DNA from 3 places in the Lysinibacillus sp. FSL K6-1151 genome. Region 1 is predicted to be linked to each of the others. Evidence: a T-box and tRNA genes for the amino acid it is inferred to sense, from the RefSeq annotation. Region 1 holds a T-box; the other regions hold tRNA genes.

Region 1 (9,968 bases):
TTATTTAGCAATGTTTTTGTACGGAAAGAGCAACGGTGGTTCAAAAAAATAGAGGGTGATAAAGGTTTGTTTAACGGGTGTTCAAATATCCTTGTATAATGAGACTGCCCCAGTGGAAAAAAGAACTTTTCAAGTAAATGTAAAAAAATTATACTCAATGATGCAAAGACGTCATAACTTGGAAATACTATGTTCATCCAGCCCACCAAGCATATAGAACTAGTGAAAGAGGAGACAACGAGATGGAACACTTAATTCAGCATTTTCGAAAAGATGAACAACCGTTTATTGAACAAGTAATAAGTTGGCAGCGTGAGGTAGAGGATCGCTATGCACCTAAGCTAACAGATTTTCTTGATCCCAGACAGCGTTTTATCGTGACATCTATTATCGGACAGGACGACACATTGAAAACGGCATGTGCAGGGTTATTTGACGGGGCAGAGAGACAGCGTATGCTTATTTATCCTGCTTACTATGAAGTTATGGAGGAAGACTTTCAGCTGACAGCATTTACGATTCACTATCCTATGAAATTTGTCCAGCTCCGGCATCCAGATGTGTTAGGGGCCTTGTTATCATTAGGCTTGAATCGTGGTAAATTTGGTGATATACGTGTCAATGAGCAGCAGGTGCAATTTGTAGTAGCACAAGAGGTAGCAGATTATGTTCGTTTGCATTTAACGGGTATTGGTAAAGTCAAGGTACATGTTGAATCTTTAAAGCAAGACGAGCCACTTCTCTTCAATGAGGATGAGTGGTTTGAGGAATCTCATACTGTTTCATCCATGCGTTTAGATGTGATTATCGCTACCATTTTAAATGTGTCACGTCAAAAGGCACAAGCTTTGATTACTGGGAATAAAGTACGTGTCAATTGGACAGAGCGAGATACAGTTGCCTTTGAATTACAAGAAGGGGATATTTTATCGATACGAGGGAGCGGTCGTGTGAAAATTATTATGACAGAAGGCCGTACAAAAAAGGATAAAATCCGTCTGCAAATCGGTCGATTGGCCCAAAAAAGCTGAAAGTGAAGTAAATTTCATTAATTTTTACTGCTAAGTTGTCGGAACAATTGTATAATAGAAATTACGAATGTACATGTAAAGGAGAGAAGGATTGTATGCCATTATCACCTATTGATATACATAATAAGGAGTTTACAAAAGCTTTCAGAGGTTATGCTGAAGATGAAGTAAATGAATTTTTAGACCAAATCATTAAAGACTACGAAATTTTGTTACGTGAAAAAAAAGAGGTTGATAAGCAATTAGAGATGGCCTTAGAACAGGCGAGGCATTTTAGCTCCTTAGAAGAAACTTTGCAGAAGTCCATTGTTGTTGCACAAGAAGCGGCTGATGAAGTGCGAAGAAATTCACAAAAAGAGGCTAAACTCATTGTAAAAGAGGCTGAGAAAAATGCTGATCGAATTGTCAATGATGCTTTAACAAAAGCTCGTAAGGTGACGATTGAAATTGATGAGCTTAAAAAACAATCTAAAGTATTCCGTAATCGTTTCAAGATGCTTGTTGAGGCACAGCTTGATTTGCTTAATGCTGATGACTGGGATCATTTGCTTCAATATGATATTGATTTAACAGAAATTCAAGCATCTGTTGAGGAAGCACAAGAATCTGAAGAGATGTAACTTTTCTTTTTAATGGTTGCACTCGACAAATGAAACTTGACGCCATTGTTTGAATTTCATATACTTTGTAATAGTAATTATTTTGAAAAGATATGCATACAGGCAGAGACGAAGACAGTATTTGTTAGGCGTAGTTAAGCGATTTGGGGACAGTGAGAGCCCAAACATGCAACTAACATTGAACATCACTTCTGAGCTAAATAGCTGAAAAAAGTAGGTTATTTCGTGATGCACGACGTTAACGTGCTTGAAAGAGGTAGTGCAATATTTTTGTGCTACAAGTAGGGTGGTACCGCGAGTAGAAGCTTCTCGTCCCTTAGTGGGATTGAGGGCTTTTTTTATTTGTTCACGAATTGTTTGAGTTGCGTTTGCCAATAACTGTCCTAGAAGTAATTGTCTATATGCTTGGGTAAAATAAAGGAGGAATTTTAATGGTTGAATACAAAGATACGTTATTAATGCCAAAAACAGATTTCCCAATGCGTGGGAATCTACCAGCGAATGAGCCAAAAACGCAAGAAAAATGGAATGACATGGATATTAACAAATTACAGATGGAACGTACTGCCGATCGTCCAGAATATGTTCTACATGATGGTCCTCCCTATGCAAATGGTGATATCCACATCGGCCATGCCTTAAATAAAGTATTGAAGGATATGATTACACGTCATCGTTCAATGACTGGCTACCATGTGAATTATATTCCAGGCTGGGATACGCACGGTCTACCAATTGAACAAGCACTGACAAACAAAGGTGTAAAGCGTAAAGAAATGTCAGTAGCAGCATTCCGCCAACTTTGTGAAGAGTATGCATATGAGCAAATTGATAATCAACGTGCCCAATTCCGTCGTCTAGGCATTCGTGGTGATTGGGAAAACCCTTATATTACATTAAAGCCTGAATTTGAAGCACGTCAAATTGAAGTGTTCGGTAAAATGGCTGAAAAGGGTTACATTTATAAAGGCTTAAAACCAGTTTATTGGTCACCATCTTCTGAGTCTGCTTTAGCAGAAGCTGAAATTGAATATAAGGACATCAAATCACCATCAATCTATGTTAGCTTTGCTATTAAAGATGCGAAAGGCATTGTACCAGCAGATGCTAAATTTATTATTTGGACAACAACACCTTGGACATTACCAGCAAACTTAGGCATTTCTTTAAATCCTGAATTTATGTATGTTGTAGTTGCTGTAGCTAATAAAAAATTCATCATTGCCAAAGAATTATTAACATCAGTAGCGAATGCCCTTGGATGGGAAGACTATGAGGTTGTTCAAGAAGTAAAAGGGGAAGCACTTGATCGTCTTGTAGCGCAGCATCCATTTTATGATCGTGAATCTCTTATTATGGTAGGAGAACACGTAACTGCTGAAGCGGGTACAGGTTGTGTTCATACAGCTCCTGGACACGGGGAAGACGATTATCATATTGGTAAACAATATGGTTTAGGCATTCTTAGCCCTCTTGATAATAGCGGCTGTTATACAGATGAAGCACCTGGTTTTGAAGGCGTGTTTTATAATGATGCCAACAAACTTGTAACAGAAAAACTAAAAGAAGTAGATGCATTAGAAAAACTTGACTTCTTTACGCACTCTTATCCACATGACTGGCGTACGAAAAAACCTGTTATTTATCGTGCGACACCACAATGGTTTGCCTCTGTTGAAGCATTCCGTGGTGAGTTGTTAGAAGCTGTAAAAGCTACAGCATTTACACCAGCTTGGGGAGAAACTCGTCTTTATAATATGATTCGTGATCGTGGAGATTGGGTTATTTCACGTCAACGTGCTTGGGGTGTGCCGATTCCAATTTTCTACGCAGAAAACGGAGAGCCAATTATTACACCTGAAACAATTAGCCATATCTCAGCATTATTCCGTGAGCATGGATCCAATATTTGGTTCCAAAAAACAGCAAAAGAATTATTACCAGAGGGCTTTACACATCCAGGTAGCCCGAACGGCGAATTCACAAAAGAAAATGATATTATGGACGTCTGGTTCGATTCAGGTTCATCCCACCAAGGTGTACTTGTAGAGCGCGGCATGAAATATCCAGCTGATTTATACTTAGAAGGCTCTGACCAGCATCGTGGTTGGTTTAACTCATCTCTTATTACATCTGTTGCTATTAATGGCTATGCACCATATAAAGGACTATTAACACATGGTTTTGTTCTTGATGGTGAAGGACGTAAAATGAGTAAATCATTAGGAAATGTGATCATTCCACAAAAAGTAATGGATCAGTATGGAGCAGATATTCTTCGTCTATGGGTTGCTTCTGTTGACTATACAGCGGATGTACGAATTTCGATGGATATGTTAAAGCAAGTATCAGAGGTGTACCGTAAAATTCGTAATACATTTCGTTTCTTACATGGCAATATCGCTGATTTCGATCCAAAGAAAGATCGTGTTGCCTATGCAGAGCTTCGTGAGATGGATCAATATGTCTATATGCGTTTACAGGATGTCTTACAAACTGTTCGTGCAGCATATGATCGTTATGATTTCGCTGCTGTTTATCACATCGTCAATAATTTTGTCGCAGTCGAGTTATCTTCATTCTATTTAGATATTGCAAAAGATGTTGTCTATATCGAAGGTCACGACAATAAAGATCGTCGAGCGATGCAAACAGTTATTTACGATACATTAATGACATTGGTTAAAATCATGACACCAATCATCCCTCATACAACAGATGAAATGTGGTCTTATCTACATGCCCAAGGTATTGTAGAGGAAGTTTCTGTTCAATTAACGGACTTCCCAGAGGTAGATGTTCAAGAGAATTTTGAAAGCCTACGTACAAAATGGGAAAATATTATTGATGTACGTGACGATATCTTAAAAGCATTAGAGGAAGCTCGTAATGCTAAAACAATAGGTAAATCACTAGAAGCAAAAGTAACAGTATATGCCAAAGAGGATGTTGTAGCCTTATTGAATGATGTGAACATTGACTTTGCACAGCTTTCAATCGTTTCTGCTTTTGAAGTAGCTACTATTGATGAGGCGCCTGCTGAAGCTTTAGCACTTGAACATGTATCCATTGTAGTTGAGAAGGCAACAGGGGAGAAATGTGAGCGTTGCTGGTCAATTTCTGAAACAATTGGTGCAAATGAGGCACATCCTACAGTTTGTGCGCGCTGTGCAGAAGTTGTAGAAAAATATTACGTTTAACAGAAATGAATAATAAGAATCTGCATTTCTATTGTAGATCATACGCAAGTCTCCTTGATGGGGGCTTGCTTTTTTTCATGGAGGTTTTGCAGATTCTTGTTAGATTATTTAAATAAAATTTCTGTCGTATTGCGATAGTCCGTTGGAGAGATTCCTACATATTTTTTAAAGGTTAAACTATAGTAATTAGGTGTATTAAAGCCACAGGTGGAGGAGATCTTTTCTACGGTATAGTCGTACTTCCGTAGAAAGGGTAAGCTCTTGATGAGGCGTGTAAAGGCAACATAGTCAACGAAATTACGACCAGTCTCTTTTTTAAATAGCCTGCTAAAATGTGTGGGACTAAAGCTTATATATTTTGCAACATCACGAACGGTCAATTGCTCATCATAATGTTCTTCAATATAATGAATGGCCTTTTGAAGCTGCACATGCTTTGTTAAATCTTCATAATATCTGATATGAATATTATCTATAGGTGGTTTTCTACGTGCTTTTCGTGCTTGACTATAGGACTCCTTTACGTGCATTGCGTCCTGAAACACTCCTCCAACCCCCATGAAAAGATGGATACAATAGTCCTTTTTAAGTGTCTCGATGACCTCCAATAGACATGATTCGCCTACTGTCCAATGTTTAAAAGAGTTATACTCAGTCGGAATTCTCATGAGAAGTAATAAGTAGCGTTCGAAATGTAAAAAAGATAAGGGTGCTTTATTGGCAAAATGCTGACGAAAAACATTTGTAATGTTACTGCTTGCGTCATGAGGAATAGCATCACTATCGATATAGCCCTGAATTAAGAACACAATATTAGGAATACAATTTGTTGATAAAAATGATGCAGATTGAATGATTTCTTGTTCATTATCAATTTCGCCACGTATAAGACGTTTCAAAAATGCTTCTCTGAACGGAGAGGTATGATGCTGGGACACTTGTTGTGATAGCTCAAGCATTGTGAGTGTACTTGCTTTCTTGTCCTGATAGGATGTGTACAGTTTTTTTACGATTCGTAAAAATTTTGATTTCTGTAATGGTTTTATGAGAAGTGCAGGTAAAACTAATTCAATTGCTATACCAGTCGAGTAGGTGAGGTGTTCTGTAACAATTGGGACAATTATACTATTAGGATAATTTCTTTTTAATCGATTAATCTTCACCCAATCAAATAACCGATTGACCTCATAGACAATAATGACCTCATCTTCTCGCTTAGGCACTTTACACTCCTCCAAAGCATTTGGTAAAACCTCTTTTAACCATTCACTCATTTGCTGTTTATCAAATGAGCTTTCCATATACCATACCACCTTTAAAATGCTACCAGCCTCCTACGAATGAAAAGATAAAAATATTTTAACTTAAAATAGCAATTATTTGTACTAATACAGCAAAATTTTATATCTATATTGTGGTTGAAATAGAATAAAATAATTGTAGTGTATAATAATTTGAAATTTCAGATAATTATTCACTGATATGACAAAGGGGGAGTTAGCTTATGGCGGAAGTAGGCAGTCATGATTATGACTACGTGGAGGCAGGAACAATTGATGTGAAAGATCTACCGCCTCTAGATGCAACAACAAATAAAATTATGAAGGATGAATTTACAACAGGTTTAGGCTTAACGGTATTTTACTTTATTTTGATTTTTAGTATTCCTGTTATGAATTGGTTTGCTCCAGCATTTGCATTCAAGAAAATATGGGGCGGTATGACAGTCACATGGTTTGTGACAACGATTGTCATGATGGCTATGGCTTTTATTATTGCGTATGTGCATACGGCCATGTATGAGAAGCGTTTAAAAAAATACGATATAGCAAATAAGTAGGTGAAACAAAGGGGGAAGTGTTGAATGATGGAAGCTCTTTTAGAACCAAAGATGTTAATGACCGTTGCGTTAATGGGAACGATTGTCTACATTACGTATTTAACCAAGAGAAATGCAACAGCTTCGGATTTCTTTGTAGGTGGCCGAAGCTTTGGATGGTTTACAAATGGTTCTGCCATTGGCGGAGATTATTTAAGTGCAGCAACATTTCTTGGAATAGCTGGTTTAACATTTCAACTAGGTTATGATGGTGCTTATTATGCTTTTTGTTTCTCTATTGGATTAACATTATTAGCTATTTTCGTAGCGGGCCCTTTAAGAAGATTTGGTGCATTTACGGTTGCTGATTTTTTAGGTTATCGTTTTCATAGTAGCAGGGCTCGACTCGTAGCGGTTGCAGTCGTTTTAGCCATCTCAGGCTTTTATGCGGCTCCTCAATTACTAGGTGCTGCTCAAATATTAAGTATGTTTTTTGGTACTTCCTATGAATTTGGCATTATCTTTACATGTGTTGTCATGGTTTTTTATGTAGGGATAGGTGGAATGAAAGGTACGACAATCAACCAAGCTTTGGAGCTGTGGATTCGCCTTGGCGCATTTATTGTGATGTTAATTGCTGCAGTTTATGGTGGTTTGCATTACGATAAAATTTTAGCTGCCATCCATTCATTCAGTGGCCCTATTACAGGAACTTCTCCGTATGCCTTAGATGGTAATGATGTGAATTTTGATGGTGCCGCTTGGACAGGCACAGGCTTTTATTTCCCAACATTTTGGCAAACTATTAGTATGACCATTGGTTTAGCCTTAGGGACAATTGGGCTTCCCCATATATTATTACGCTTTTATACAAACCCAAGTGCTAAAGCAGCGCGTAAATCTGCGCTCATGGCTATTGGCATTGCTAGTACGTTTTTCTTATTAGCTGTTTATTTAGGTGTTGTAGGCCGATCTATTTTCATTTCGGGAACAGCTAGTGAGGAGGTAATGCGTGATTTAGTATTAGGTGGGAATAACATGGTCATTCCGACGACAGCCCTTGCGCTAGGTGGTAAATGGTTACTTGGTTTAGTAATTGCAGGTGCATTTGCAGCTATTTTCTCTAATCTTTCAGGGCTATTTATTACAAGCTCTGGCGCATTAGCCCATGATTTATATGCCAATATTATGAAAAAGGATATAACACAAAAACAACGTGTTGTAGCTGGTAAAGTGGCCATTGTATTATTAGGGATTTTATATGGAGCACTTGGTTTACTTGTCAAGGATGCATCCATCGGTCATTTAGTGGCGCTCGCCTTTACGGTTGCAGCAAGTACATTCACGCCAATCTTTATTCTCGGTATTTGGTGGAGGGGCATGACAGAGAAGGGTGCCATTGCAGGATTGCTCATTGGTCTTGGCGTGTCAATGTGGATGATCTTTTTACCAGGAACATTACCAAGTTTCTTGCAGTTTAAAATACCAGGTATTGTGACAGTACCGGTTGGCTTCTTATCTGTTATTATCGTGTCACTACTAGATCGTAAAGTTCCGGCTGATGTCAATGATTTCATGAAGCGAGTGCATTCGAAAGAATCTGAAACCGTTTAACTCAACAAGTCAGAGCTATTTCTATTGCTTAAAAAGTAAATAGAAATAGCTTTTTTATATTCTTGAAGGAGATTGGGCATCCGCCATCTTTTGATGTGATATTAGTTATTGTGATGGGTGCTGTTATGGTAGAATAGGTAAGATGTTGAGTGAACGGAGGAATGACTGTGTATAAATATTATGGATTGGCTGCTTTTGTCGTTTTATTAGATCAATGGACAAAATGGCTAATTGTGAAAAATATGGAGTATGCTGAACGCATTGCTGTGTGGGACCCATGGTTTGGCATTTTATCTCATCGTAATAGAGGTGCAGCATGGGGGATGCTAGAAGGGCAAATGTGGTTATTTAGTATCGTGACAGTTGCTGTCATTTGTGCCATTCTCTACTTTTATCATAAAGAGGCAAAAGGAAAGCCCGTTTTTCAAGTGGGTTTAATGCTATTACTTGGTGGCGCATTAGGAAACTTTATCGATCGTCTTTTTAGAGGAGAAGTGGTCGATTTTGTTGATGTTTTAATTCCAATTATTAATTATGACTTCCCTATTTTTAATGTGGCAGATGCTGCATTAACTATAGCTGTCGTTGTACTAATGATTGGTTTGATTATGGAAGATAAAAAAGAAAAGAAACAGGTGAAACAATGACGCAAGTAACATATACAATCGAAGAACAGCAGCAAGGAGAGCGCATTGATAAAGCACTTTCAAGCTTACAATCAGAGTGGTCACGTACACAAATTGGGAACTGGGTTAATGATGGGATTATCAAAGTGAATGGCGATGCTGTAAAAGCAAAATATAAAGTAAAAGCTGGTGATGTCATCTTGATTGATGTACCAGAAGTAGAAATTCTAGATGTAATAGCCGAAAAATTAGATTTGGATATTGTTTATGAGGATGCAGATGTCCTTGTTGTCAATAAACCAAAGGGGATGGTCGTTCATCCAGCACCAGGCCATATGTCCGGTACACTGGTAAATGGTTTAATGTATCAATGTAAGGATTTATCCGGTATTAATGGTGTGATGCGACCTGGTATTGTCCATCGTATTGATAAAGATACGTCAGGTCTATTAATGGTGGCTAAAAATGATACAGCCCATGAATCGTTAGTGAATCAGTTAGTGAATAAAACGGTGACACGTAAATATATTGCCCTTGTACACGGTCATATCGCACATGATAAGGGGACAATTGATGCACCGATTGGTCGCGATCAAAAGGATCGTCAAAAACAGGCAGTCGTTGATAACGGTAAACATGCGGTGACACACTTCCAAGTTGTGGAGCGTTTTGGTGATTATACACTAGTAGAATGTCGTTTAGAAACGGGACGTACACACCAAATTCGTGTGCATATGAATTATATCGGCTTCCCACTAGTGGGAGATCCAAAATATGGTCCGAAAAAGACAATAGACTTTGGTGGACAAGTTTTGCATGCTGCAACTTTAGGATTTGATCATCCTTCTTCTGGTGAATATTTGGAGTTTGAAACACCACTTCCAGTTGATTATGAGCAATTATTAAATGATTTACGAAATAGGCATTGACGAATAAGAAAAGAAAGTCTATACTAACCACAGTGAATGAACAACATAACTAAATATTCACCTTTAATAGCAGTCCAGAGAGGCTGAGAAGGGACATGTGATAGTGTTGCAAAAATTTGTGCTGCAAAT
Region 2 (9,968 bases), 720 kb from region 1:
AGAGCTTCTAAAGACGAATATGTCCATTAAAATAAAGCAGATGGGATAACTGCTCATATTTCCCATCTGCTTTACTTCTATATAGGTATAGACGTTTTATTTGTCCAATTGCTGTAGTAAGGTTAGCAGTTCAGTAAGACGGTCTGCTGTTTCTTTGTTGTGAGCTATAACTGCTGCAAAAATAGGAACAGCCTCTTGTAAGAGTATATAACTAAAATAATAATAGCTTACAAAAGCTTTCTGCTCATAACCCTTTGGCGTTTCCTCCTCCCATTCCAGCTCATCATTCTCTTCGTGATCCATCCATAAATATTTGACATCTAACAGCTCCTGCATAGTTTGAACTGAATATGATGGGTCTAGATAATCTTCAGAAATTGCATGTGCCACAGCTAAATAAAGCTCTACTTCTTGTACAGAGACATCCCCCGTATTTTTGCTAGCAAGCTTTTTTAGAAGGACAAGCAAAGCCCATGGTGTGACCTGCCATAGTGTACCTTGATGCTCCACTAACTCAGCTAGCTCTGTATATTGCTCCTGTTCAATCAGCTGAGGGATAGCCGTTCCTCTTCCATAAGGTGTCGTCAATTGTAACCACGGGATACTCGGAATTTGCTCATTCAACATAGCGTTTCGTCCTCTCCACAATCAGTTAATAGCATGGTTTTTGATAAAAATAATTGGGTGTATGATAAATATTGACATAAGGTTTATGGAAAATATGAGTCGTTGCGGGCGAAAGTGGTGGGATTAGCCATGTCCAGTTGCCTGTAACGTCTCGTCCTGCTGATTCCTCTGCTTCTTCAAACAATTTAAACTGCTGAGCAGCTGTATGATGATCGACAATGCTCACGCCTTGTTCTTTAAAAGAATGAAGGACAGCAATATTAAGTTCCACTAATGCACGATCACGCCAAAGTGAAGCTTGCTTGGTTGTATCAAGATTAAAAACCTCCGCAATAGCTGGTAGCATATTATAACGGTCATGATCTGCTAAATTACGTGCACCGATTTCTGTCCCCATATACCAGCCATTAAAGGGTGCGGCTTGAAAATCAATGCCTGCCATTTGAAAACGCATACTTGAAATAATGGGTACAGCATACCATTTCATTCCTAATTTCTCTACATCCACTGACTCTGGATGACGAATTGGCACCTCTAAAATATATTCTACAGGAATTGTAAACAGCTGCGGAGCTCGCTCATCTACTTGTATAACAAGAGGTAACACATCGAATGGTGTCCTCTCACTTTTCCAACCTAACGATTCACATACTTTAGTAAAAACAATAGAATGTGCATCACCAATAACGCCAGCTTCCGTTTCATAGCCTGCATAACGAATTAGCTGATGATTCCATATACGCACTCTGTTCGAAGCAAATACTGTTATTGTTGGACGGATTTTTCCACTATTTGTTGCATAATCGATATGCTCCAGTAGTTTTTGAAAAATATCCTGTTCATCTAAAACGGCACGTGCATCTACTACATGCAATGATTGCCAAAACAGACGACCAATACATTTGTTACTATTACGCCACGCCACCCGTGCACCAAAAGCTAGCTCCTCTGTTGTTGGGTCGTACTCACCTGCATTCTTAATCTGTTGTAATCTATTCGCTAACCAACGTTCTGATTCATCTTGTTCTGTCTGATATAAACTTAAAAATTGCTGGATCTCCTGTATATTCATTTCGATTCCTCCACTTATCCTCATATTAGAGGAACAAAACGACAAGCACCACGAAAATAGCTATAAAAAAACATACATATTGCATATATGAAATAGTTTGTTCAAATTTATAATGAATCGAATCATGATTAGAAGATATTGTGAATGAAGAAGGAAAAGAGGTGGGCGACATCTTATAGAAAGGAGAAACAAAATATTAGTCATGTAAAAAAGCTACTGAACCATTGATAGCGGATTCGTAGCTTTCACTCTTTACTAATGTATCATTTATTGATAAAAGAAAAAGCATGTAACACAATATTTGTGCTACATGCTTGATGACCCGTACGGGATTCGAACCCGTGTTACCGCCGTGAAAGGGCGGTGTCTTAACCACTTGACCAACGGGCCGTGGCTCCGAAGGCAGGACTCGAACCTGCGACAACCTGATTAACAGTCAGGTGCTACTACCAACTGAGCTACTTCGGAATAATGATGGGCCTAAATGGACTCGAACCATCGACCTCACGCTTATCAGGCGTGCGCTCTAACCAGCTGAGCTATAGGCCCATTTTGGAGCGGGTGATGAGAATCGAACTCACGACATCAGCTTGGAAGGCTGAGGTTTTACCATTAAACTACACCCGCAAATAATGGTGGGTCAGGACGGAATCGAACCGCCGACACTTAGAGCTTCAATCTAATGCTCTACCAACTGAGCTACTGACCCAAAATGGAGGAGGTAGAGGGATTCGAACCCCCGCGCGGTGTTACCCGCCTGTCGGTTTTCAAGACCGATCCCTTCAGCCAGACTTGGGTATACCTCCAAAAATATTGAACTGGTGGAGCCTAGCGGGATCGAACCGCTGACCTCCTGCGTGCAAGGCAGGCGCTCTCCCAGCTGAGCTAAGGCCCCATTTATCATAAAAAATGGTCGGAATGACAGGATTCGAACCTACGACCCCTTGGTCCCAAACCAAGTGCTCTACCAAGCTGAGCTACATTCCGAAAACATAAATTTATTGGCGCGCCCGACAGGAGTCGAACCCATAACCTTCTGATCCGTAGTCAGACGCTCTATCCAATTGAGCTACGGGCGCAATATTCATTAAAAAACGATGAGCCATGAAGGACTCGAACCTTCGACCCTCTGATTAAAAGTCAGATGCTCTACCAACTGAGCTAATGGCTCGTAAAAAAGAAAAATGGCTGGGGTACTAGGATTCGAACCTAGGCATGACGGAATCAAAATCCGTTGCCTTACCGCTTGGCTATACCCCAATTTGAAAATGGGGCGACTGATGGGAATCGAACCCACGAATGTCGGAACCACAATCCGATGCGTTAACCACTTCGCCACAATCGCCACTATATAAATTATAACAGCTGTATATGAACGAGTACCTCAATACCTGGCAGGGGCAGTAGGAATCGAACCCACACCAAAGGTTTTGGAGACCTCTATTCTACCGTTGAACTATGCCCCTAAAATGGTGGAGGGGGACGGATTCGAACCGCCGAACCCTAAGGAGCGGATTTACAGTCCGCCGCGTTTAGCCACTTCGCTACCCCTCCAAGGGAATGGTGCCGGCGATAGGAGTCGAACCCACGACCTACTGATTACAAGTCAGTTGCTCTACCAACTGAGCTACACCGGCAAAAAAAAATGGCGGTCCCGACCGGGATCGAACCGGCGATCTCCTGCGTGACAGGCAGGCATGTTAACCGCTACACCACGGGACCATTTGGTTGCGGGGGCTGGATTTGAACCAACGACCTTCGGGTTATGAGCCCGACGAGCTACCACTGCTCCACCCCGCGATAATACTATACTGTTTTAAAAATAATGGTGGAGGATGACGGGCTCGAACCGCCGACCCTCTGCTTGTAAGGCAGATGCTCTCCCAGCTGAGCTAATCCTCCACGAAAAATAAGCGAAGCGATGTCCTACTCTCACAGGGGGAAGCCCCCAACTACCATCGGCGCTAAAGAGCTTAACTTCCGTGTTCGGTATGGGAACGGGTGTGGCCTCTTTGCCATCATCACTTCACTTATTCAGTTGAAAGAGTTGTTCTTTCAAAACTGGATAAACGGTTCATTGAATGTTTCAAACGTTTTGGTTAAGTCCTCGATCGATTAGTATTCGTCAGCTCCATGTGTCACCACACTTCCACCTCGAACCTATCTACCTCATCGTCTTTGAGGGATCTTACTTACTTGCGTAATGGGAAATCTCATCTTGAGGGGGGCTTCATGCTTAGATGCTTTCAGCACTTATCCCGTCCACACATAGCTACCCAGCGATGCCTTTGGCAAGACAACTGGTACACCAGCGGTGTGTCCATCCCGGTCCTCTCGTACTAAGGACAGCTCCTCTCAAATTTCCTACGCCCACGACGGATAGGGACCGAACTGTCTCACGACGTTCTGAACCCAGCTCGCGTACCGCTTTAATGGGCGAACAGCCCAACCCTTGGGACCGACTACAGCCCCAGGATGCGATGAGCCGACATCGAGGTGCCAAACCTCCCCGTCGATGTGGACTCTTGGGGGAGATAAGCCTGTTATCCCCGGGGTAGCTTTTATCCGTTGAGCGATGGCCCTTCCATGCGGAACCACCGGATCACTAAGCCCGTCTTTCGACCCTGCTCGACTTGTAGGTCTCGCAGTCAAGCTCCCTTGTGCCTTTACACTCTACGAATGATTTCCAACCATTCTGAGGGAACCTTTGGGCGCCTCCGTTACCTTTTAGGAGGCGACCGCCCCAGTCAAACTGTCCGCCTGACACTGTCTCCTGCCCCGCTAAGGGGCATGGGTTAGAATTTCAATACAACCAGGGTAGTATCCCACCGACGCCTCCTTCGAAGCTGGCGCTCCGAGATCTCTGGCTCCTACCTATCCTGTACAAGTTGTACCAAAATTCAATATCAGGCTACAGTAAAGCTCCACGGGGTCTTTCCGTCCTGTCGCGGGTAACCTGCATCTTCACAGGTACTATAATTTCACCGAGTCTCTCGTTGAGACAGTGCCCAGATCGTTACGCCTTTCGTGCGGGTCGGAACTTACCCGACAAGGAATTTCGCTACCTTAGGACCGTTATAGTTACGGCCGCCGTTTACTGGGGCTTCAATTCGCAGCTTCGCTTGCGCTAACCACTCCTCTTAACCTTCCAGCACCGGGCAGGCGTCAGCCCCTATACGTCACCTTACGGTTTTGCAGAGACCTGTGTTTTTGCTAAACAGTCGCCTGGGCCTATTCACTGCGGCTCTCATGCGCTTGCACGCTCAAGAGCACCCCTTCTCCCGAAGTTACGGGGTCATTTTGCCGAGTTCCTTAACGAGAGTTCTCTCGCACACCTTAGGATTCTCTCCTCGACTACCTGTGTCGGTTTGCGGTACGGGCACCTCTCACCTCGATAGAGGCTTTTCTTGGCAGTGTGAAATCAGGAACTTCGTCCATACGGACTCGCCATCACAGCTCAACGTTACAGTGTGCGGATTTGCCTACACACACGCCTTACTGCTTGGACGCGCATAACCAACAGCGCGCTTACCCTATCCTACTGCGTCCCCCCATTTCTCAAACGGTGAGGAGGTGGTACAGGAATATCAACCTGTTGTCCATCGCCTACGCCTATCGGCCTCGGCTTAGGTCCCGACTAACCCTGAGCGGACGAGCCTTCCTCAGGAAACCTTAGTCATACGGTGGACGGGATTCTCACCCGTCTTTCGCTACTCATACCGGCATTCTCACTTCTAAGCGCTCCACCAGTCCTTCCGGTCTGACTTCAACGCACTTAGAACGCTCTCCTACCACTGACATCGTAGATGTCAATCCACAGCTTCGGTGAATCGTTTAGCCCCGATACATTTTCGGCGCAGCGTCACTCGACCAGTGAGCTATTACGCACTCTTTAAATGATGGCTGCTTCTAAGCCAACATCCTGGTTGTCTGTGCAACGCCACATCCTTTTCCACTTAACGATTACTTTGGGACCTTAGCTGGTGGTCTGGGCTGTTTCCCTTTTGACTACGGATCTTATCACTCGCAGTCTGACTCCCGTGTATAAATATCTGGCATTCGGAGTTTGTCTGAATTCGGTAAACCGGGATGGCCCCCTAGTCCAAACAGTGCTCTACCTCCAGTATTCTCATCACGAGGCTAGCCCTAAAGCTATTTCGGAGAGAACCAGCTATCTCCAAGTTCGATTGGAATTTCTCCGCTACCCACACCTCATCCCCGCACTTTTCAACGTGCGTGGGTTCGGGCCTCCAGTAAGTGTTACCTTACCTTCACCCTGGACATGGGTAGATCACCTGGTTTCGGGTCTACGACCACGTACTATTTCGCCCTATTCAGACTCGCTTTCGCTGCGGCTCCGCCTTCTAAAGCTTAACCTCGCACGTAATCGTAACTCGCCGGTTCATTCTACAAAAGGCACGCTATCACCCATTAACGGGCTCTAACTACTTGTAGGCACACGGTTTCAGGATCTCTTTCACTCCCCTTCCGGGGTGCTTTTCACCTTTCCCTCACGGTACTGGTTCACTATCGGTCACTAGGTAGTATTTAGCCTTGGGAGATGGTCCTCCCGGATTCCGACGGAATTTCACGTGTTCCGCCGTACTCAGGATCCACTCAGGAGAGAACGAACTTTCGACTACAGGGCTTTTACCTGCTCTGGCGGACCTTTCCAAGTCGCTTCATCTAACTCGCTCTTTTGTAACTCCGTATTGAGTGTCCTACAACCCCAAGAGGCAAGCCTCTTGGTTTGGGCTCTTCCCGTTTCGCTCGCCGCTACTCAGGGAATCGATTTTTCTTTCTCTTCCTCCAGGTACTTAGATGTTTCAGTTCCCTGGGTCTGCCTTCAAGACGCTATGTATTCACGTCAAGATACTACGCGATTAAACGTAGTGGGTTCCCCCATTCGGAAATCTCCGGATCAAAGCTCACTTACAGCTCCCCGAAGCATATCGGTGTTAGTGCCGTCCTTCTTCGGCTCCTAGTGCCAAGGCATTCGCCGTGCGCCCTTAATAACTTAACCTAACGGCTTTCAATACACATCACATTTCGTTGTCAGCTTCACTCGTTCAATCAGTCACGTACTCAAGTACGCTCCTTCATTCACTCGATTGCTTCCTAGAACTGCTCGTGTCTTGAAACCCTCTTAATGTTATTAAGCCTATAAAAAAACTTAAAAAATAAATGTGTTTGTTACAATTTCAATGTCGTTTTATCCAGTTTTCAAAGAACAAGTTTTGAAGCTTTTCATTCAAGAAGAATGAACCTTCAAAACTGAACGCAAAACGTAATCTTACAAACCCTAGGTTTGTATTCCGAAATAATCCTTAGAAAGGAGGTGATCCAGCCGCACCTTCCGATACGGCTACCTTGTTACGACTTCACCCCAATCATCTATCCCACCTTCGGCGGCTGGCTCCAAAAGGTTACCTCACCGACTTCGGGTGTTACAAACTCTCGTGGTGTGACGGGCGGTGTGTACAAGGCCCGGGAACGTATTCACCGCGGCATGCTGATCCGCGATTACTAGCGATTCCGGCTTCATGTAGGCGAGTTGCAGCCTACAATCCGAACTGAGAACGACTTTATCGGATTAGCTCCCTCTCGCGAGTTGGCAACCGTTTGTATCGTCCATTGTAGCACGTGTGTAGCCCAGGTCATAAGGGGCATGATGATTTGACGTCATCCCCACCTTCCTCCGGTTTGTCACCGGCAGTCACCTTAGAGTGCCCAACTAAATGATGGCAACTAAGATCAAGGGTTGCGCTCGTTGCGGGACTTAACCCAACATCTCACGACACGAGCTGACGACAACCATGCACCACCTGTCACCGTTGCCCCCGAAGGGGAAACTATATCTCTACAGTGGTCAACGGGATGTCAAGACCTGGTAAGGTTCTTCGCGTTGCTTCGAATTAAACCACATGCTCCACCGCTTGTGCGGGCCCCCGTCAATTCCTTTGAGTTTCAGTCTTGCGACCGTACTCCCCAGGCGGAGTGCTTAATGCGTTAGCTGCAGCACTAAGGGGCGGAAACCCCCTAACACTTAGCACTCATCGTTTACGGCGTGGACTACCAGGGTATCTAATCCTGTTTGCTCCCCACGCTTTCGCGCCTCAGTGTCAGTTACAGACCAGATAGTCGCCTTCGCCACTGGTGTTCCTCCAAATCTCTACGCATTTCACCGCTACACTTGGAATTCCACTATCCTCTTCTGCACTCAAGTCTCCCAGTTTCCAATGACCCTCCACGGTTGAGCCGTGGGCTTTCACATCAGACTTAAGAAACCACCTGCGCGCGCTTTACGCCCAATAATTCCGGACAACGCTTGCCACCTACGTATTACCGCGGCTGCTGGCACGTAGTTAGCCGTGGCTTTCTAATAAGGTACCGTCAAGGTACAGCCAGTTACTACTGTACTTGTTCTTCCCTTACAACAGAGTTTTACGAACCGAAATCCTTCTTCACTCACGCGGCGTTGCTCCATCAGGCTTTCGCCCATTGTGGAAGATTCCCTACTGCTGCCTCCCGTAGGAGTCTGGGCCGTGTCTCAGTCCCAGTGTGGCCGATCACCCTCTCAGGTCGGCTACGCATCGTCGCCTTGGTGAGCCGTTACCTCACCAACTAGCTAATGCGCCGCGGGCCCATCCTATAGCGACAGCCGAAACCGTCTTTCAGTGTTTCACCATGAGGTGAAACAGATTATTCGGTATTAGCCCCGGTTTCCCGGAGTTATCCCAAACTATAAGGTAGGTTGCCCACGTGTTACTCACCCGTCCGCCGCTAACGTCGAAGGAGCAAGCTCCTTCTCTGTTCGCTCGACTTGCATGTATTAGGCACGCCGCCAGCGTTCGTCCTGAGCCAGGATCAAACTCTCCATAAAAGAAATTTGAATAGCTCAAATTGTTTTGCTGGCATCATTTTGATGTCCAAAATTTTGTTTTGTTCACTAACCGAAGTTAGTTACTGAAAACTTTATTGATTACGTTTTGCTTGTTCAGTTTTCAAGGTTCATGTTTTGCTTTGTTTTAGCGTGTCACCGTGGCGACTTGTATAATACTACACTCTTATTTTTAAAAGGTCAACACTTTTCATGAAAAAAATTTAACTTTTTTCTTGGTAATGAAAAACTTCCTATATATACTCGTAAAAATAATGACAACCTAAAATTCAATTTTCACAAGTGAGTGCCATGTTATACCGCTATCTAAAAAAGAATTTTATCATACTTTTCGATAAAAAATAATAGATCTTTATATAAAATAAAAAACTCGGTATAGAAACCGAGTTTTTAAAACGGGAAAAAGAATGGGATGGCAATCATCATAACGATAAACATAACAATTTGTAATGGTACCCCTATTCTTACAAAATCCATAAATTTATAGCCCCCCGCCGTCATTACTAGCGCATTCGTAGGGGAAGCAATCGGCGTAGCAAATGCCATACTTGCCGCAACTGCTACTGCAATCATAAATGTTGTAGGACTAACTTCCATAGCAATGGCTGCACTCATTGCAATGGGCGCGAACAATACAGCAGTTGCCGTATTACTTATAAATTGACCAAATATAGCTGTTAAAATATAAACACCAATGAGCACGCCATAGGGTCCAAAATCACCCAAGGCATTAATAATACCATCCGATAAAATGGTCATGCCTCCAGTTTTTTCTAACGCCGTTGCCATTGGCAACATTGCAGCCACTAGCACAATACTTTCAAAATTCATATTGCTATAGGCATCTTCCATGTTTCGTAAACAGCCTGTTAAAATCATCAACACAGCACCAATCATTACTGAGATTACAGCTGGGAAAACTTCGAATGCCATTAAAATAATCATCAACAGCATAATTAAACCGGCAATACCAGCTTTACCTGTAGCGGCTGCCACACTCGCGTGTTCTTTAGGCTGACCGACAACCACGACATCCTGGGTCTCTCTTGCTAACAAGAGAATTTCATCCCATGCTCCCTGTACTAATATGGCATCTCCAAATTTCAATTTATGAGAAACCATATCCTGAAGCTTATAACCACCTCTGCGATTAATGCCAATGATATTTAAATTATATTTTTCCCTGAATCCAAGAGAGCTAACGGTTTCATTAATAAAGCTCGAATTAGGTGTCAGCAACACCTCTGCAATACCGAGATGTTTCGATACCAATTCATCAGCTTCTCCTTCCACTAACCCTTGCATCTCAAGATGATAATCCTCAACAAAACGACGAATATCCTCTACTTCTCCTTGAACATACAGCTC
Region 3 (9,968 bases), 2.0 Mb from region 1:
AAATGTTTGAACCATTCAATGAACCGTTTATCCAGTTTTGAAAGAACAAAACTTTCAATAAAAAAAGAGCTTCAAGACACAAGTAGAACAAGGAAGCAAACGAGTGATTGAAGGAGCGTACTTCTGTACGTGACTGATTGAACGAGAGCAGCTGACGCAGTAATACGCCGTGTATTGAAGGTCGACCATAGTCTAGTGATGATGGCAAAGAGGTCACACCCGTTCCCATACCGAACACGGAAGTTAAGCTCTTTAGCGCCGATGGTAGTTGGGGGCTTCCCCCTGTGAGAGTAGGACGTCGCTAGGCATAATACCCAGGAGGATTAGCTCAGCTGGGAGAGCATCTGCCTTACAAGCAGAGGGTCGGCGGTTCGAGCCCGTCATCCTCCACCATATGCCGGTTTAGCTCAGCAGGTAGAGCAACTGACTTGTAATCAGTAGGTCGTGGGTTCGATTCCTATAGCCGGCACCATTTTTTAGAGCCATTAGCTCAGTTGGTAGAGCATCTGACTTTTAATCAGAGGGTCGAAGGTTCGAGTCCTTCATGGCTCACCATTTTTAAATAATAATAAGCGGGTGTGGCGGAATTGGCAGACGCACTAGACTTAGGATCTAGCGCCGCAAGGCGTGGGGGTTCGACTCCCTTCACCCGCACCATTATTTCATTGCCAGATAAAAAAACTTATGCACATGCGGAAGTAGTTCAGTGGTAGAACACCACCTTGCCAAGGTGGGGGTCGCGAGTTCGAACCTCGTCTTCCGCTCCAAATGTGCCGGGGTGGCGGAACTGGCAGACGCACAGGACTTAAAATCCTGCGGTAGGTGACTACCGTACCGGTTCGATTCCGGTCCTCGGCACCATTTTAATGCGCCCGTAGCTCAATTGGATAGAGCGTCTGACTACGGATCAGAAGGTTATGGGTTCGACTCCTGTCGGGCGCGCCAAAAAGAACGGGAAGTAGCTCAGCTTGGTAGAGCACTTGGTTTGGGACCAAGGGGTCGCAGGTTCGAATCCTGTCTTCCCGACCATTTCCAAAGAAATTATGGGGCCTTAGCTCAGCTGGGAGAGCGCCTGCCTTGCACGCAGGAGGTCAGCGGTTCGATCCCGCTAGGCTCCACCATAATAAATTAACCAGTATAAAGATCCTGGCGGCGTAGCTCAGCTGGCTAGAGCGTACGGTTCATACCCGTAAGGTCGGGGGTTCGATCCCCTCTGCCGCCATCTTAAAGGACCTTTAGCTCAGTTGGTTAGAGCAGACGGCTCATAACCGTCCGGTCGCAGGTTCGAGTCCTGCAAGGTCCACCATTTATATATTGCAACGGAGGTATACCCAAGTCTGGCTGAAGGGATCGGTCTTGAAAACCGACAGGCGGGTAACACCGCGCGGGGGTTCGAATCCCTCTACCTCCTCCAGTTTTAAATCTTTATAAATGGTGCTTTAAAAACTCGAAACCGTATAAAATTATCGCGGGGTGGAGCAGTGGTAGCTCGTCGGGCTCATAACCCGAAGGTCGTTGGTTCAAATCCGGCCCCCGCAACCAAATGGTCCCGTGGTGTAGCGGTTAACATGCCTGCCTGTCACGCAGGAGATCGCCGGTTCGATCCCGGTCGGGACCGCCATTATTTTCATAAGAAGATATGAAAAGCAAAAGAAAATAAGCTTAGCATGGACGAAATGGGTCAGTAGCTCAGTTGGTAGAGCATTAGATTGAAGCTCTAAGTGTCGGCGGTTCGATTCCGTCCTGACCCACCATTTATGCGGGTGTAGTTTAATGGTAAAACCTCAGCCTTCCAAGCTGATGTCGTGGGTTCGATTCCCATCACCCGCTCCAAGGGCCTATAGCTCAGCTGGTTAGAGCGCACGCCTGATAAGCGTGAGGTCGATGGTTCGAGTCCATTTAGGCCCATCATTATTCCGAAGTAGCTCAGTTGGTAGTAGCACCTGACTGTTAATCAGGTTGTCGCAGGTTCGAGTCCTGCCTTCGGAGCCATTTTTATGTGGGGAAGTACTCAAGAGGCTGAAGAGGCGCCCCTGCTAAGGGTGTAGGTCGGGTAACCGGCGCGAGGGTTCAAATCCCTCCTTCTCCGCCATTGGCCCGTTGGTCAAGTGGTTAAGACACCGCCCTTTCACGGCGGTAACACGGGTTCGAATCCCGTACGGGTCATACTAAAAAACAGTAGATGCACACGCATCTACTGTTTTTTCATATTCATAGATATAAATATTACTCTTGATTCAATGCATTTTCATCCATATAAACTACTTCCCAGATATGCCCATCTACATCCTGAAATCCCCAGCCATACATAAACCCATGATCTTGGGGTTCATTATAAGATTTACCACCGGAGGCCAGTGCCTTATTTACTAATTGATCTACTTGCTCTCGATTTTCAGCAGATAGACATAAAATTGCTTCTGCAGACGTAGTAGTATTTGTAATTTCCTTCTTACTAAACCCTTTGAATCGTTCTTCCACCATCATTAATACGAAGATATTTTCACTAATAATCATTGAGGCTGTAGTCTCATCGCTAAATTGTTGATTGAACTCAAAACCTAGTTCCTTAAAGAAGTTGATGGATTTGTTTAGATCTTTCACTGGTAAATTGATAAAAATATTTTTCGATTGAAAAGCCATTTATTTTCACCTCCAAATCGACAGTAGCATAGAGCATAAAGCCATGTCAATTTCAGCAATAGATGGATATTCTTTGATTGGATCGATGATGATGCATTTGAAAATGGCAGTTGTTTAAGCTATTCAAAATAGATGTTATATGAACATAAAAAGCAGAGACGTTTTTTTACACCATCTCTGCTTTTAAAGCAACCTAATTATCCTCGTGCTAGCATTCTTTCGAGAGAGCTAAGTGCTTCAGCTGTAGTATATTCATCTACTTGGATACGGTTATGTGGTTGCCCCTGCTCAATACTTTCTAAGCTCCACAACAGATGGGGAAGGTCAATGCGATTCATTGTTAAGCAAGGACAAAAATTTTCATTTAAAGAGATAATATGTTTATCTGGATGCTGCTTCATTATGCGATTGACAAGATTCATTTCTGTTCCAATAGCCCATGCCGATCCGCTTGGTGCACGATTGATTGTCTCAATGATGTATTTTGTGGAACCTGCATCATCAGCAGCTGCTACAACTTCACGACTGCATTCAGGGTGAACAATAATTTGCATAGTTGGATGTTCTTTGCGAACGACCTCCGTATGGTGAACCGTAAATCCTTCATGTACAGAGCAATGACCTTTCCATAGAATAACCTGAATGTTCTCAAGCGGCTCATTTGTTTCAAGTATATTCTTATGGGGATTCCAAACAGCCATATTTTTAAGTGGAATACCTAAATCATAGGCAGTATTTCTTCCTAAATGTTGGTCAGGTAAAAAGAAAATACGCTGTTTTTGTGTAAATGCCCATTGAACAAGCTCCTTAGCATTCGATGAAGTGACACAGGCACCACCATGTCTTCCCGTAAAGGCTTTAATGGCAGCAGTTGAATTGACATAAGTTAGCGGGATAATTGTATCACCAAAGAGTTGCTGAAGAATCGGCCATGCTTGTTCTGTTTGATAAATATCAGCCATATCAGCCATTGAACAACCTGCACGCATATCTGGTAAATAGACATGTTGCTGTTTCGTTGTCAGCATATCAGCAGTTTCAGCCATAAAATGCACACCGCAAAATACAATATGCTCAGCTTCTTTGTTTGCGGCAGATAATTGAGCTAACTGTAGGGAATCACCAGTCGCATCTGCAAATTGAATGACTTCATCTTTTTGATAATGATGTCCTGGTATAAATAGTTTAGATCCTAATTTTTGCTTTATTGATAAAATACGAGATTCCATTTCCTTTACGGATAATGCCCGGTAATGCTCTGGAAGTAGTGTCGTTTGTTGTAATAAACTAGTTATGGACAAGGGAATGATCTCCTTTCATTTGAACGAGTGCACTAATGTCAAAGGCTTTAACGGAATGCGTTAATGAACCAAGTGAAATAAACTGAACACCTGATTGTGCATAGGCCTTTAAATTTTCAAGTGTGATGCCTCCTGATGCCTCTGTCACAATAGAAGAAGGGACAGTGGGAAGCCATGCTCGTATTTCTTCTGGACTACGGTTATCAAACATAATAATATCTGCTCCAGCAATGATGGCTTCTTCTAGCTGGTCCTCTGTTTCAATTTCCACTTCGATTTTTACAGTATGACCGACTTTTGCTCTAGCAGCCTGAACAGCTTTTGTAATGCTACCAGCAAAGGCAATGTGGTTATCCTTTAGCATGATGGCATCATACAGGCCATTACGATGATTAAAGCCACCACCGATTCTAACAGCATATTTATCCAACATACGCAATCCAGGCATGGTTTTACGCGTATCACATATTTTCGCATGCGTACCAGCTGTTTCTCGAACGGCATGATGGGTCGCTGTCGCAATAGCGGACATACGCTGAATAAGATTTAATATAACGCGCTCACCTATTAATAATTTTTGTAAGGGTCCCTTTACCACAGCAAGCACATCACCGGTCTTTACTGTCTCTCCATCTTTTTTTAGAAGTTGGATTTTTATTGATCGATCGAGTAAGTGAAAGCCATACTCAATAATGAGCGCCCCGCAGAAAACCCCATTTTCTTTAGCATAAAAAGAAAATGATCCCTGCTGTTCAGCTGAAAAGATATATTCACTCGATAAATCCCCATCACCTAAATCCTCATTAAAAAATTGCTTGAGCATTTCCTCGAGTTTGATGATATTCATACAATGAGTTCCTCACTTTCATTTGGCCTTGCGAAAAAATAATCCAACGACTTGCCCAGTGTGCGTCCATTTCTAATTTATCCGTACGAATGTGAGCACCACGCGTTTCCGTTCGTGTAATTGCAGCATGTGCCATTAATGTTGCAACAACATGCATCATAAATAGTTCCAATTCAGCTTGTTCTAGACCCTTTAGATTCGTATAAAGAAGTGATTGTAAGGAGGGTAATTGCTGAATAAAATGCTGCAAGTCATTAACGTTTCGCACGATGCCTAAAAACTGCATCATGTATTGCTGTAACTGCTGTTTGCTAAATAAAGATGGCATTATTTCAGCACATTGATGGTGGTCATGTGTGAAATTTTTTTGATGGCAACCATGTTGAATGATGAACTGAGCCATTCTTTGCCCAAACGTAATACCTTCCAATAGGGAGTTACTTGCTAAACGGTTCGCACCATGGACACCTGTACAGGCAACTTCCCCCACTGCATATAGATTAGGTATAGTGGTTCTTCCTTTGTCATCAGCAATAACGCCCCCCATTAAGAAATGACTTCCTGGAGCTACAGGAATTAAGCCATCTTGTAAATAAACTTGATTGTCATAGCAAAGCTGAGCAATTGTTGGGAATTTCACTTCAAAATTTTGAATGTTAGTAATATCAATAAACGTCTCCTCACCAGCAGCACGTTTTTTAAAAAGTGCAAGTGCCGTAATATGTCTTGGTGCTAAGTCAAGTTGGGCATGTAAGCCTGTCATAATGGGCTGACGCTGTGCATCGACAAAGATGCCACCAGCACCTCGAACAGCTTCGGAAACTAATCCCTTCGCCTCATTTTCACACCAAAGCAGACTAGGGTGGAACTGCATAAATTCCATATCACTGATGGCAGCACCTGCGCGAAATGCTAACGCGATGCCGTCACCTGTATTGGTTGGACAATTAGATGTGCTTGAATAGAGTGCACCTGCACCACCTGTCGCTAAAATGACATGATGGGCCAAATAGCGTGTAATGCCTTTTTGTCCTTTGGTAAGTGCGCCTATGCAGTCACCATCTGTATTCCGTAAAAGCTCATAAGCCATTTCATAGCAATTCACCTTTGTTTTAGGCGAAAGTTTATGAAGTAAGTAATCTATGAAAATTTGACCAGTACGATCACCACCTGCATGTAGAATACGATGATGACTATGTGCCCCTTCGAGTCCTAGAGCCGGTTTTCCATCAACATGACGATCGATAGGGAGACCAGTCTTTAAATATTTCTGCATGATTTTAGTGCCATCTTCTATGAGTGTAGTAACATGTTTTTTCTCGTGATGATATTCTCCAGCTTTCAATGTATCAGCAATGTGGTGTTCAATATGATCTTTCTCACTTGTAACAGCAGCGATGCCACCTTGTGCACGATAAGAACTACTCATATAAAGAGATGATTTTGTAACAATTTGTACTTGAAAATGTTCTTCGAGCAGTAAAGCAGCTTGAAGTGCAGCAATTCCACTGCCGATTATAAGGACATCTGCCTTTACATCCATAGTTATACCCTCTTTACAGTTGTCTTGACACTTATCTTTACATAAAATAAAAAAGAAAACAAGACTTGATGAACTAGAGAGGGAGAAGACAATGATTTATATGGATTATGCTGCGACATCACCGATGACGAAGGAGGCTCTTGCAGCTTATGTAGAGGTAGCACAGCGGTATTATGGAAATAGTGCAAGTCTTCATGATTTAGGAGGACAAGCCTATTATTTTGTCCAGCAATCAAGAGAGGTTGTAGCCAATGCTTTAGGCGTAAATAGTGACGGTATTATTTTTACAGGGAGCGGGACAGAAGGAAATATCCTGGCTATCTTGTCATTAGCGCTGGCCTCTAAAAAAGGAAAACACATTATTTCATCTCAAGCTGAGCATACGTCTGTGCATGCAGCGTTGAATACGCTTGAGAAAATGGGTTTTATAGTGACAAAATTGCCTTTACAGATGGATGGATGGATTGACCTTGAACAATTACAGCAAGCAATCCGCAAAGATACGGCTTTGATTACAATTCAACATGTCAATTCTGAAATTGGTGCTATTCAGCCTGTAGAGAAAATAATAGAGATGGCTAAAAAATCTGATGTTTTCAGCCATATTGACTGTGTACAATCATTTGGGAAGCTTGCTATACCAAGTGGAGTAGATGCCATCACAATCTCAGCTCATAAAATAGGTGGACCAAAGGGGTGTGGTGCTGTCTATCTGAATCCTGCGCTCCGAGTACCTGCCTTAACACCGGGTGTGACTCATGAGAGGGGTTTAAGAGGCGGCACATTAGATACACCAGCAATTGTAGCCTTTGCGGCAGCAATTGAAAACTATCAATATGAAAGACAACATTATGAGACTTTAAGAAGATTTTTGAAAAACAATTTGCCTGAAACATGCCAATTAATAGAATGTAACCAACAATTGCCTACTATTTGTGGCGTAATGATGGATAAAATAGAGGGACAATATGTTCTTTTAAAGTTAAATGAGGCAGGAATCTGTATTTCGACGGGTAGTGCATGTGATATTCATAGTGAATCTGGAACGAAAGCCATTTTATCAATGGGTTACTCTTTGGAAGCAGCACGCCAATTTTTTAGACTATCTTTTGGAGCTTCCACTACATTTGAAGAAATTCTAAGATTGAAACAAGAGCTTTTAACTATTTAATGAAACAACAAGTGAAGGGTTTTCTATACCCTTTCCTTGTTTAGAAATAGATTATAAGCTAAGAAAATAGGTGAAATAAAATAATTGTTTTCTTTTGAAACAACAATTGTTATAATATTTTGCAGGGCAATATTTTCTCTTACTTAGCAAAAATAACTTCAAAAAGTAATAATTTCTTTTTTTTATAAAAAAGTATTGCACAATGTGAGAAAACGTTATACAATAATTCTTGTCTTGAAGGACAGGTAAACAACTTCAAAACAAGATACATAAAGAAACTTCTGCTAAGAACGCAGAAGCCAGCACATCCATGTGCAAGTCTAGTGATGATGGCAAAGAGGTCACACCCGTTCCCATACCGAACACGGAAGTTAAGCTCTTTAGCGCCGATGGTAGTTGGGGGCTTCCCCCTGTGAGAGTAGGACGTCGCTAGGCATAATACCCAGGAGGATTAGCTCAGCTGGGAGAGCATCTGCCTTACAAGCAGAGGGTCGGCGGTTCGAGCCCGTCATCCTCCACCATATGCCGGTTTAGCTCAGCAGGTAGAGCAACTGACTTGTAATCAGTAGGTCGTGGGTTCGATTCCTATAGCCGGCACCATTTTTTAGAGCCATTAGCTCAGTTGGTAGAGCATCTGACTTTTAATCAGAGGGTCGAAGGTTCGAGTCCTTCATGGCTCACCATTTTTAAATAATAATAAGCGGGTGTGGCGGAATTGGCAGACGCACTAGACTTAGGATCTAGCGCCGCAAGGCGTGGGGGTTCGACTCCCTTCACCCGCACCATTATTTCATTGCCAGATAAAAAAACTTATGCACATGCGGAAGTAGTTCAGTGGTAGAACACCACCTTGCCAAGGTGGGGGTCGCGAGTTCGAACCTCGTCTTCCGCTCCAAATGTGCCGGGGTGGCGGAACTGGCAGACGCACAGGACTTAAAATCCTGCGGTAGGTGACTACCGTACCGGTTCGATTCCGGTCCTCGGCACCATTTTTAATGCGCCCGTAGCTCAATTGGATAGAGCGTCTGACTACGGATCAGAAGGTTATGGGTTCGACTCCTGTCGGGCGCGCCAAAAAGAACGGGAAGTAGCTCAGCTTGGTAGAGCACTTGGTTTGGGACCAAGGGGTCGCAGGTTCGAATCCTGTCTTCCCGACCATTTCCAAAGAAATTATGGGGCCTTAGCTCAGCTGGGAGAGCGCCTGCCTTGCACGCAGGAGGTCAGCGGTTCGATCCCGCTAGGCTCCACCATAATAAATTAACCAGTATAAAGATCCTGGCGGCGTAGCTCAGCTGGCTAGAGCGTACGGTTCATACCCGTAAGGTCGGGGGTTCGATCCCCTCTGCCGCCATCTTAAAGGACCTTTAGCTCAGTTGGTTAGAGCAGACGGCTCATAACCGTCCGGTCGCAGGTTCGAGTCCTGCAAGGTCCACCATTTATATATTGCAACGGAGGTATACCCAAGTCTGGCTGAAGGGATCGGTCTTGAAAACCGACAGGCGGGTAACACCGCGCGGGGGTTCGAATCCCTCTACCTCCTCCAGTTTTAAATCTTTATAAATGGTGCTTTAAAAACTCGAAACCGTATAAAATTATCGCGGGGTGGAGCAGTGGTAGCTCGTCGGGCTCATAACCCGAAGGTCGTTGGTTCAAATCCGGCCCCCGCAACCAAATGGTCCCGTGGTGTAGCGGTTAACATGCCTGCCTGTCACGCAGGAGATCGCCGGTTCGATCCCGGTCGGGACCGCCATTATTTTCATAAGAAGATATGAAAAGCAAAAGAAAATAAGCTTAGCATGGACGAAATGGGTCAGTAGCTCAGTTGGTAGAGCATTAGATTGAAGCTCTAAGTGTCGGCGGTTCGATTCCGTCCTGACCCACCATTTATGCGGGTGTAGTTTAATGGTAAAACCTCAGCCTTCCAAGCTGATGTCGTGGGTTCGATTCCCATCACCCGCTCCAAGGGCCTATAGCTCAGCTGGTTAGAGCGCACGCCTGATAAGCGTGAGGTCGATGGTTCGAGTCCATTTAGGCCCATCATTATTCCGAAGTAGCTCAGTTGGTAGTAGCACCTGACTGTTAATCAGGTTGTCGCAGGTTCGAGTCCTGCCTTCGGAGCCATTTTTATGTGGGGAAGTACTCAAGAGGCTGAAGAGGCGCCCCTGCTAAGGGTGTAGGTCGGGTAACCGGCGCGAGGGTTCAAATCCCTCCTTCTCCGCCATTGGCCCGTTGGTCAAGTGGTTAAGACACCGCCCTTTCACGGCGGTAACACGGGTTCGAATCCCGTACGGGTCATACTAAGTGCAGTAGATGAATTACATCTACTGCACTTTTTAATTGATTTGATAACATAGTTACTATAAAAATGAAGCCTTCACAGAACATCGAATCTGTGAAGGCTTGTTAATTATATAGGAAGTTAAGAAATTTTTCTCCCTTTTCCGTAGGGGATCATAAACGCAT

Evidence for each region. The T-box of region 1 lies ahead of ileS (isoleucine--tRNA ligase). A T-box ahead of a tRNA ligase gene usually reads a tRNA of that ligase, here a tRNA-Ile.
Region 2: it encodes a tRNA-Ile, which carries the amino acid that the T-box ahead of ileS (isoleucine--tRNA ligase) is inferred to sense. The anticodon was not compared.
Region 3: it encodes a tRNA-Ile, which carries the amino acid that the T-box ahead of ileS (isoleucine--tRNA ligase) is inferred to sense. The anticodon was not compared.

Annotation. Positions count from the first base shown of each region.
Region 1 is NZ_CP152040.1:983,776-993,743, forward strand. Features, by position in the region: gene MHI04_RS04595 (RNA-binding protein) at 243-1,031, shown strand; gene MHI04_RS04600 (DivIVA domain-containing protein) at 1,127-1,651, shown strand; T-box leader at 1,748-1,971, shown strand; gene ileS (isoleucine--tRNA ligase) at 2,083-4,851, shown strand; gene MHI04_RS04610 (AraC family transcriptional regulator) at 4,956-6,152, opposite strand; gene MHI04_RS04615 (hypothetical protein) at 6,356-6,691, shown strand; gene MHI04_RS04620 (cation acetate symporter) at 6,716-8,284, shown strand; gene lspA (signal peptidase II) at 8,452-8,931, shown strand; gene MHI04_RS04630 (RluA family pseudouridine synthase) at 8,928-9,839, shown strand.
Region 2 is NZ_CP152040.1:263,474-273,441, reverse strand. Features, by position in the region: gene MHI04_RS01305 (MFS transporter) at 1-30, shown strand, start outside; gene MHI04_RS01300 (hypothetical protein) at 97-627, opposite strand; gene MHI04_RS01295 (nitric oxide synthase oxygenase) at 653-1,699, opposite strand; tRNA gene MHI04_RS01290 (tRNA-Glu) at 2,018-2,089, opposite strand; tRNA gene MHI04_RS01285 (tRNA-Asn) at 2,091-2,167, opposite strand; tRNA gene MHI04_RS01280 (tRNA-Ile) at 2,175-2,248, opposite strand; tRNA gene MHI04_RS01275 (tRNA-Gly) at 2,253-2,326, opposite strand; tRNA gene MHI04_RS01270 (tRNA-Phe) at 2,333-2,408, opposite strand; tRNA gene MHI04_RS01265 (tRNA-Ser) at 2,413-2,505, opposite strand; tRNA gene MHI04_RS01260 (tRNA-Ala) at 2,519-2,594, opposite strand; tRNA gene MHI04_RS01255 (tRNA-Pro) at 2,610-2,686, opposite strand; tRNA gene MHI04_RS01250 (tRNA-Arg) at 2,702-2,778, opposite strand; tRNA gene MHI04_RS01245 (tRNA-Lys) at 2,798-2,870, opposite strand; tRNA gene MHI04_RS01240 (tRNA-Gln) at 2,885-2,959, opposite strand; tRNA gene MHI04_RS01235 (tRNA-His) at 2,969-3,044, opposite strand; tRNA gene MHI04_RS01230 (tRNA-Trp) at 3,092-3,165, opposite strand; tRNA gene MHI04_RS01225 (tRNA-Tyr) at 3,170-3,253, opposite strand; tRNA gene MHI04_RS01220 (tRNA-Thr) at 3,261-3,336, opposite strand; tRNA gene MHI04_RS01215 (tRNA-Asp) at 3,346-3,421, opposite strand; tRNA gene MHI04_RS01210 (tRNA-Met) at 3,425-3,499, opposite strand; tRNA gene MHI04_RS01205 (tRNA-Val) at 3,526-3,601, opposite strand; rRNA gene rrf (5S ribosomal RNA) at 3,613-3,728, opposite strand; rRNA gene MHI04_RS01195 (23S ribosomal RNA) at 3,795-6,722, opposite strand; rRNA gene MHI04_RS01190 (16S ribosomal RNA) at 7,031-8,582, opposite strand; gene MHI04_RS01185 (SLC13 family permease) at 8,991-9,968, opposite strand, start outside.
Region 3 is NZ_CP152040.1:3,585,875-3,595,842, reverse strand. Features, by position in the region: rRNA gene MHI04_RS17360 (23S ribosomal RNA) at 1-1, shown strand, start outside; rRNA gene rrf (5S ribosomal RNA) at 192-307, shown strand; tRNA gene MHI04_RS17350 (tRNA-Val) at 318-393, shown strand; tRNA gene MHI04_RS17345 (tRNA-Thr) at 397-472, shown strand; tRNA gene MHI04_RS17340 (tRNA-Lys) at 480-555, shown strand; tRNA gene MHI04_RS17335 (tRNA-Leu) at 573-657, shown strand; tRNA gene MHI04_RS17330 (tRNA-Gly) at 693-767, shown strand; tRNA gene MHI04_RS17325 (tRNA-Leu) at 773-861, shown strand; tRNA gene MHI04_RS17320 (tRNA-Arg) at 869-945, shown strand; tRNA gene MHI04_RS17315 (tRNA-Pro) at 953-1,029, shown strand; tRNA gene MHI04_RS17310 (tRNA-Ala) at 1,046-1,121, shown strand; tRNA gene MHI04_RS17305 (tRNA-Met) at 1,149-1,222, shown strand; tRNA gene MHI04_RS17300 (tRNA-Ile) at 1,230-1,306, shown strand; tRNA gene MHI04_RS17295 (tRNA-Ser) at 1,322-1,414, shown strand; tRNA gene MHI04_RS17290 (tRNA-Met) at 1,468-1,542, shown strand; tRNA gene MHI04_RS17285 (tRNA-Asp) at 1,546-1,621, shown strand; tRNA gene MHI04_RS17280 (tRNA-Phe) at 1,679-1,754, shown strand; tRNA gene MHI04_RS17275 (tRNA-Gly) at 1,760-1,833, shown strand; tRNA gene MHI04_RS17270 (tRNA-Ile) at 1,835-1,908, shown strand; tRNA gene MHI04_RS17265 (tRNA-Asn) at 1,916-1,992, shown strand; tRNA gene MHI04_RS17260 (tRNA-Ser) at 2,002-2,092, shown strand; tRNA gene MHI04_RS17255 (tRNA-Glu) at 2,095-2,166, shown strand; gene MHI04_RS17250 (VOC family protein) at 2,227-2,643, opposite strand; gene nadA (quinolinate synthase NadA) at 2,841-3,944, opposite strand; gene nadC (carboxylating nicotinate-nucleotide diphosphorylase) at 3,931-4,791, opposite strand; gene nadB (L-aspartate oxidase) at 4,748-6,334, opposite strand; gene MHI04_RS17230 (cysteine desulfurase family protein) at 6,435-7,505, shown strand; rRNA gene rrf (5S ribosomal RNA) at 7,825-7,940, shown strand; tRNA gene MHI04_RS17220 (tRNA-Val) at 7,951-8,026, shown strand; tRNA gene MHI04_RS17215 (tRNA-Thr) at 8,030-8,105, shown strand; tRNA gene MHI04_RS17210 (tRNA-Lys) at 8,113-8,188, shown strand; tRNA gene MHI04_RS17205 (tRNA-Leu) at 8,206-8,290, shown strand; tRNA gene MHI04_RS17200 (tRNA-Gly) at 8,326-8,400, shown strand; tRNA gene MHI04_RS17195 (tRNA-Leu) at 8,406-8,494, shown strand; tRNA gene MHI04_RS17190 (tRNA-Arg) at 8,503-8,579, shown strand; tRNA gene MHI04_RS17185 (tRNA-Pro) at 8,587-8,663, shown strand; tRNA gene MHI04_RS17180 (tRNA-Ala) at 8,680-8,755, shown strand; tRNA gene MHI04_RS17175 (tRNA-Met) at 8,783-8,856, shown strand; tRNA gene MHI04_RS17170 (tRNA-Ile) at 8,864-8,940, shown strand; tRNA gene MHI04_RS17165 (tRNA-Ser) at 8,956-9,048, shown strand; tRNA gene MHI04_RS17160 (tRNA-Met) at 9,102-9,176, shown strand; tRNA gene MHI04_RS17155 (tRNA-Asp) at 9,180-9,255, shown strand; tRNA gene MHI04_RS17150 (tRNA-Phe) at 9,313-9,388, shown strand; tRNA gene MHI04_RS17145 (tRNA-Gly) at 9,394-9,467, shown strand; tRNA gene MHI04_RS17140 (tRNA-Ile) at 9,469-9,542, shown strand; tRNA gene MHI04_RS17135 (tRNA-Asn) at 9,550-9,626, shown strand; tRNA gene MHI04_RS17130 (tRNA-Ser) at 9,636-9,726, shown strand; tRNA gene MHI04_RS17125 (tRNA-Glu) at 9,729-9,800, shown strand.